Regions from separate parts of the Bradyrhizobium sp. P5_C11_2 genome, predicted to be linked through region 2. Evidence: predicted binding sites of a transcription regulator. Region 2 holds the regulator's gene; the other holds the start of a gene.
The links. Region 2 encodes HrcA, which represses chaperone genes, less so after heat shock. Its sites were predicted from a motif close to GTTAGCACTCNCNNNNNGNGAGTGCTAAC; they were not measured.
Positions count from the first base shown of each region.

Region 1: ACXJL8_RS21930 (co-chaperone GroES) is a predicted target of HrcA. The motif match lies at 1,716-1,744, and genes of this name have one in related genera.

Region 1 covers NZ_JBFULT010000244.1:6,913-10,320, forward strand. Annotated here, with positions in the region: gene groL (chaperonin GroEL) at 1-1,178, opposite strand, end outside; gene ACXJL8_RS21930 (co-chaperone GroES) at 1,327-1,623, opposite strand; gene ACXJL8_RS21935 (hypothetical protein) at 1,955-2,476, shown strand; gene ACXJL8_RS21940 (protein phosphatase CheZ) at 2,644-3,408, opposite strand, start outside.
Region 2 covers NZ_JBFULT010000082.1:15,988-19,395, reverse strand. Annotated here, with positions in the region: gene pncA (bifunctional nicotinamidase/pyrazinamidase) at 1-260, shown strand, start outside; gene grpE (nucleotide exchange factor GrpE) at 375-992, opposite strand; gene hrcA (heat-inducible transcriptional repressor HrcA) at 1,089-2,177, opposite strand; gene rph (ribonuclease PH) at 2,352-3,065, shown strand; gene rdgB (RdgB/HAM1 family non-canonical purine NTP pyrophosphatase) at 3,076-3,408, shown strand, end outside.

The DNA.
Region 1 (3,408 bases), on a different contig from region 2:
TTCTTCTCCTTGACCTCGATCTCGGTGGCGCCGCCGACGCGGATCACCGCGACGCCGCCGGCAAGCTTGGCGAGACGCTCCTGGAGCTTCTCACGGTCGTAGTCCGAGGTGGTCTCCTCGATCTGCGCCTTGATCTGGCCGACGCGGGCCTCGATGTCCGGCTTCTTGCCGGCGCCCTTGACGATCGTGGTGTTCTCCTTGTCGATCACCACCTTGCCGGCGCGTCCCAGCATCTTCACCGTGACGTTCTCGAGCTTGATGCCGAGCTCTTCCGAGATCAGCTGGCCGCCGGTCAGGATCGCGAGATCCTCCAGCATGGCCTTGCGGCGGTCGCCGAAGCCCGGCGCCTTGACGGCGGCAACCTTGAGGCCGCCACGGAGACGGTTGACGACCAGGGTGGCCAGCGCCTCGCCCTCGACGTCCTCGGCGATGATGACGAGCGGCTTGCCGGACTGCACCACGGCTTCCAGCACCGGCAGCATGGCCTGGAGGCCGGAGAGCTTCTTCTCGTGCAGGAGGATGTAGGCGTCCTCGAGCTCGGCGGTCATCTTCTCGGCATTGGTGACGAAGTAGGGCGACAGATAGCCGCGGTCGAACTTCATGCCCTCGACGATGTCGACCTCGGTGTCGAGCGACTTGTTCTCCTCGACGGTGATGACGCCCTCGTTGCCGACCTTCTGCATCGCCTGGGCGATCATCTTGCCGATGGCGGCATCGCCGTTGGCCGAGATGGTGCCGACCTGGGCGACCTCGGAGGAGGACGCGACCGGCTTGGCGCGCTTCTCGATGTCCTTGACGACCGCTGCGACCGCGATGTCGATACCGCGCTTGAGGTCCATCGGGTTCATGCCGGCGGCAACCGCCTTGGCGCCTTCGCGCACGATCGCCTGGGCCAGCACGGTCGCGGTGGTGGTGCCGTCGCCGGCGAGGTCGTTGGTCTTGGAGGCGACCTCACGGACCATCTGGGCGCCCATGTTCTCGAACTTGTCCTCGAGCTCGATCTCCTTGGCGACGGTGACGCCGTCCTTGGTGATGCGGGGCGCACCGAACGACTTCTCGATGAGGACGTTGCGGCCCTTCGGGCCGAGCGTCACCTTGACGGCGTTRGCGAGAAYGTCGACGCCGCGCAGCATGCGTTCGCGCGCGTCTCCGGAAAACTTGACGTCTTTGGCAGCCATGTTCTGCAATCCCTTGTGTTTCGTGATGTGTCTTGCTGTTTGTTCGTCGCATCAATTCCGGGATCCGTGGGGCGAACCCGGCGGAATGATGGATGCCCGGATCGAGCGATCCGGGCATGGCATTCAGCGGCCGTTCAGGCGTTTGGCCTTAGGCCATCACACCCATGATGTCCGACTCCTTCATGATCAGGAGCTCTTCATTGTCGATCTTGACCTCGGTGCCCGACCACTTGCCGAACAGCACGCGGTCGCCGACCTTGAGGTCGATCGGGATCAGCTTGCCGGCCTCGTCGCGGCCACCGGGGCCGACGGCGACGACTTCGCCCTGGGACGGCTTTTCCTTGGCGGTGTCCGGAATGATGATGCCGCCCTTGGTCTTTTCCTCGGCGTCGATACGTTTGACCACGACACGGTCATGCAGCGGACGAAATTTGGATTTAGCCATGACGTTTCCCTTTGGAGGCTCGCTTCGGAAGCAACGGAAGTGGGTGGGGGCGGCGCTGTCGTCCGCCCCCGTCCCGAGGATCGAACGACGCGCTTAGCAATCGGTCTTTCCGAGTGCTAATAGTGGGCTGGGAAATATGGCTTGGCCGCGATCCTGTCAAGCAAAGGTGGTTAAGCGATTGGTGAGGCGGATATAGGATTGTGGCTCCAGAAACTTATTTGCGGTGCCGGCGTATTAAAGGACGTCATTGCTCCGACAGCGGTTTTGCGCTTGGCTGCCGAAGGGGTGCGGCCGCGGTCTTGGTCGGGGGCACTTTGCTCGGGGGAATAGCATGATCAGTTCAGCTCACGTGCGCACGGTTGCCAATCTGGCGGCCGCTTCCATGTTGGCGCTGCTGCTGGGCGCCTGTGGCGGCGGCATGAGCCTGCCGTCCTTCTCCTCGTCCTCGCCGCCGCCCGAGGCCGAGCCCGGCACCGGGCCGGAAATGCCGGCGTCGATCCGCGCCGACGAGATCGTCGGCCGCTGGGGTCTCGCCTCGTTCCAGAACCCGGCCGACCGCGCCCGGACCGAGGCCGCCGCGCGGGCCCAGTGCAAGAATCCCTACGTCATCACCGCCGGCTCCTCCGGCGGCGTGATCATGCATCTCGCCGACCAGGCCACGCCGCAGGAATTGCGGCTGAAGGGTTCGCCCAGCGGCAAGAACTATATCGGACCGGCGGGCCCGACGCCGGGCGAGCAGGACCGCGAGATCGTCTCCTTCGACGGCCGCGTCCTGATCACCCGCTTCATCGACAAGGACGCCGCCACCCGCTACGGCAACATGGTCTACGTCCGCTGCGCGCCGCGGGCGTGATGTTCTTCCCGTCATTCCGGGGCGATGCGAAAGCATCGAACCCGGAATATCGAGATTCCGGGTTCGGTCCTGCGGACCGCCCCGGAATGACAGCGTGAGATAAAATCCCCCAAAAACAAAAAACGCCGGCTCGCGCCGGCGTTTGTATTTCGGTCTGTCGCGTCCGCTCAGTCGAACAGCGCGTCGATGTCGTCCTGCGAGGCATGGCCGACGTCGCCGGCGAGCTTCGGGCCGTTGAGGAGCTTTTCATCCTCGCCGCGGGTGTCGATCTGCGGCACGATGTGGGACTTGATCGCGTCGACGCCGCCCCAGATCTCCATCATCGCATTGATGTGCTGCTCGATGAACTTCATCGTGGTCATGACCTTGCTGATGCGCTGGCCGGTCAGGTCCTGGAAGTTGCAGGCTTCGAAGATCGAGATGACGCGTTCCTGGATGTCGTCGGCCAGGCGCTTCTGCTGGTCGGCCGAGTCGACCTTGGACATCGCGCTGGCCGCCTGGTCGATCGATTCGGCGGCTTCGAGAATCTGCTGGGTCGCCTGCTCGGTGCCGCCGACGACCGCGCCGAGCTCGCCATTGACCTTGGCCATTTCGCCACCGTCGAAGCTCTTGCCGTGCAGCGTCGCGATCTCGCGCTTGGTGCGGTCGATGGCGTCATGGATGAGGTCGAGCTCGACCTTCAGCTTCTCGCACTGCTCGATCTGCGCCCGGTACGTGTCGAGCATGGTGCGCGCTTCGGAAAGCTCGTGGGCCGTGGAAGCGTCGATCGCGGCCATGGCTGCGCTGCCGGACAAAGGTGCGGGCGCAATGCCTTTCGCCATCTGTGCGCGGATCGCACGCAGCTCGGCCATGATCTCGCTGTGCATCGGCGCAGCCTCCTCAATCATTTCGGGGCTGGGCATCTCGCCGACAATAGCCTCTTCGACACGAAA
Region 2 (3,408 bases):
CCGACGGCAAGACCTCGACCGGCCTCGCCGGCTATCTGAAGGGGCGCAAGATCAAGCGCGTCTTCGTCGCTGGGCTGGCGACGGATTTCTGCGTCGCCTGGACCGCGCTCGACGCGCGCAAGGCGGGCTTCGAGGTCTATGTCGTGGAGGACGCCTGCCGCGGCATCGACACGCAGGGCTCGCTGGCAAAAGCCTGGGCCGACATGGCCAAGGCCGGCGTGAAGCGGATTCAGTCGGCGGACATCGCGGCGAGCGCGTAAGACTTTCACGCGGTCATTCCGGGGCGATGCGAAGCATCGAGCCCGGAATCTCGAGATTCTCAGGTGCGCACCGTCAGTTCGATGCTTTGCATCGCCCCGGAATGACGCCCAAACTCAGTTGGCCGCGCCGCTCGACTCGTTGTTGTTCGCCGCGGGTGCAGCCTTCGCGCCGCCCTTGGCGACGCCGACGAGAGCGGGGCGCAGCACCCGGTCGCCGATGGTGTAGCCGGCCTGCATAACCTGCACCACGGTGCCCGCAGGCACCGACGGATCCGGCACTTCGAACATCGCCTGCTGGAAGTTCGGATCGAACTTCTGGCCCGAGGGGTCGAACTTCTTCACGCCGTGCTTTTCCAGCGCATTGAGCAACGAGCGCTCGGTGAGCTCGACGCCCTCGATCAACGATGTCAGGCCGGGATCGGCGGCGGCACGGGCCTCGGCCGGAACCGCGTCCAGCGCGCGCTGGAGATTGTCGGCGATGTCGAGCACGTCGCGGGCGAAGCCGGTGATGCCGTAGAGGCGGGCGTCGGCCACCTCCTTGGCGGTGCGCTTGCGCAGATTTTCCATCTCGGCCAGCGTCCGCAGCATGCGGTCGCGCGCCTCGGCGGCCTCCTGCTGCAACAGCTCGACCGAGCCGGGCTCGGGATCGTCGGGCATCACATAGGGCTTTGACACCACGGGCTCGCCGGTCGCAGCGGTCGTGTCTTCGGGTTGCCGGTCTCGATCGTTCATCGGCTCTCTTTTCGTATTCGTCTCAGGGGTTTTCTCGCCCGCATATCGTGCTTCGGACGCCGAAAATCAAGCGCCCGTGATCGACTGGGCCGCCGGTCAGCCGCCCAGCAGGCGACTGACGATGCGGGCGGCGTAGTCCACGGTCGGGATCACGCGGGCATAATTCAGCCGCGTCGGCCCGATCACGCCCAAAACGCCGACGATATGGCCGGCGGCATCCCGATAGGGCGAGATGATGGTGGAGGAGCCTGACAAGGAAAACAGTTTGTTCTCCGAGCCGATGAAGATCCGCACGCCCTCGGCGGTCTCGGCGCGGCCGAGCAGGTCGATGACGCCGCGCTTGGTCTCGAGGTCGTCGAACAGGAGGCGCACCCGCTCCAGATCCTCCAGCGCATGCAGGTCTTCGAGCAGATTGGCGTGGCCGCGGACGATGAGCTGGCGGTCCTCGTTCTCGCCGCCGGACCAGCTGGCGATGCCGGCCGAGATCACCTTCTGCGTCAGCTGATCGAGCTCGGTGCGCGCCTCGCCGAGCGCGGTCTCGAGTTCCAGCCGCGCCTCGGCCAGGGTCCGGCCCCGGATTCGTGCATTGAGGAAGTTGCCGGCTTCGGTCAGGGCCGAGGATGGAACCCCCGGCGGCAGCGTCAGCACACGGTTTTCGACCTGACCATCCTCGCCGACCAGGATCACCAGCGCCTTTTCCGGTTCCAACCGGACGAATTCGATGTGTTTCAGCCGCGCATTGGATTTCGGCGTCAGCACGACGGCGGCGGCCCGGGTCAGGCCGGAGAGCCGCGTCAACGCCTCCTCCAGCGCGGCCTCGACCGATTGCGCCTGGCCGACCGAGGTCAACTGGCTCTGGATCGCCTGCCGTTCGCCGTCATTGAGATCGCCGACCTGCATCAGGGCGTCGACGAAGAAGCGCAGCCCGAGTTCCGTCGGCAGTCGGCCGGCAGAGGTGTGTGGGGCATAGATCAGGCCGAGCTGTTCCAGGTCGGCCATGACATTGCGGACCGAGGCCGGCGACAGCGGCATGGCGATCAGGCGCGAGATATTGCGCGAGCCGACCGGCTCGCCGGTCGCGAGATAACTCTCGACGATTTGACGAAAGATGTCGCGAGACCGCTCGTTGAGCTGGGCGAGGCCTGCGCGCGGCGCGATCAGATGGATCGGATCGTGATGGGCCACAGACGTCAACTCCTCTCGGATGCTTGTAACTTGTCTATCCGGGAGGCCGCTGACAAGCGTGGTTTTGCGGTTGCTTGAAGGTTGCCTGGGGACCGAAAAGGCCTTGCCGCCCATCCCCACCCCACCTACAAGCACCGCGAATAGCCTTTTCCCGTGAGTTTTGGAGGAATTCCCATGCGGCCAAGCCGCCGTGCGCCCGATGAATTGCGCCCCGTGACGCTGGAGCGTGGCGTGGTCAAATATGCGGAAGGCTCCTGCCTGGTGAAGTTCGGCGACACCCATGTGCTGGTCACCGCGACGCTGGAAGAGCGCCTGCCGCCGTGGCTGAAGGGCCAGGGCCGCGGCTGGGTCACCGCCGAATACGGCATGCTGCCGCGCGCCACGCTGGAACGCACCCGCCGCGAGGCTTCCGCCGGAAAGCAGAGTGGCCGCACCGTGGAAATCCAGCGCCTGATCGGGCGCTCGTTGCGCACCATCGTCGATCTCGAAGCGCTCGGCGAGCGCCAGATCACGGTCGATTGCGACGTGATCCAGGCCGATGGCGGCACCCGCACGGCCTCGATCACCGGCGCCTGGGTCGCGCTCGCCGACTGCATCAGCTGGATGAAGGCGCGCAACATGATCAAGGCCAATGTGATGCGCGACAACGTCGCCGCGATCTCCTGCGGCATCTACAACGGCACGCCGGTGCTCGATCTCGACTATGCCGAGGATTCGGAAGCCCAGACCGACGCCAATTTCGTCATGACCGGCGATGGCCGCATCATCGAGGTGCAGGGAACCGCGGAGCGCGAGCCGTTCACGGAAGCCGAGTTCCTGGCGCTGATGGCGCTGGCGCGCAAGGGCGTCGCACGTCTCGTGGACTTGCAGAAACTGGCCGTGGCGTAGTCAATAGGCCATGCACCGCCGAATCACAGGCCAACTCGTGATCGCGACCCACAATCCCGGCAAGCTCGCCGAGATGCGGGAGCTGCTCGCGCCGCACGGCGTCGAGGCGGTCTCGGCCGGAGAGCTCGGCCTGCCCGAGCCGGAAGAGACCGGCCATGATTTCCGCAGCAATGCGGCGATCAAGGCGATCGCGGCGGCGCAGGCGACCAAGCTTCCCGCGTTCGCCGATGATTCCGGCATCGTGGTCGACGCGCTCGACGGCGCACCCGGCATCTACAGCGCGCGCTGGGCCGGTCCGACCAAGGATTTCACCGCGGCGATGACGCGGATCGAGCGCCTGTTG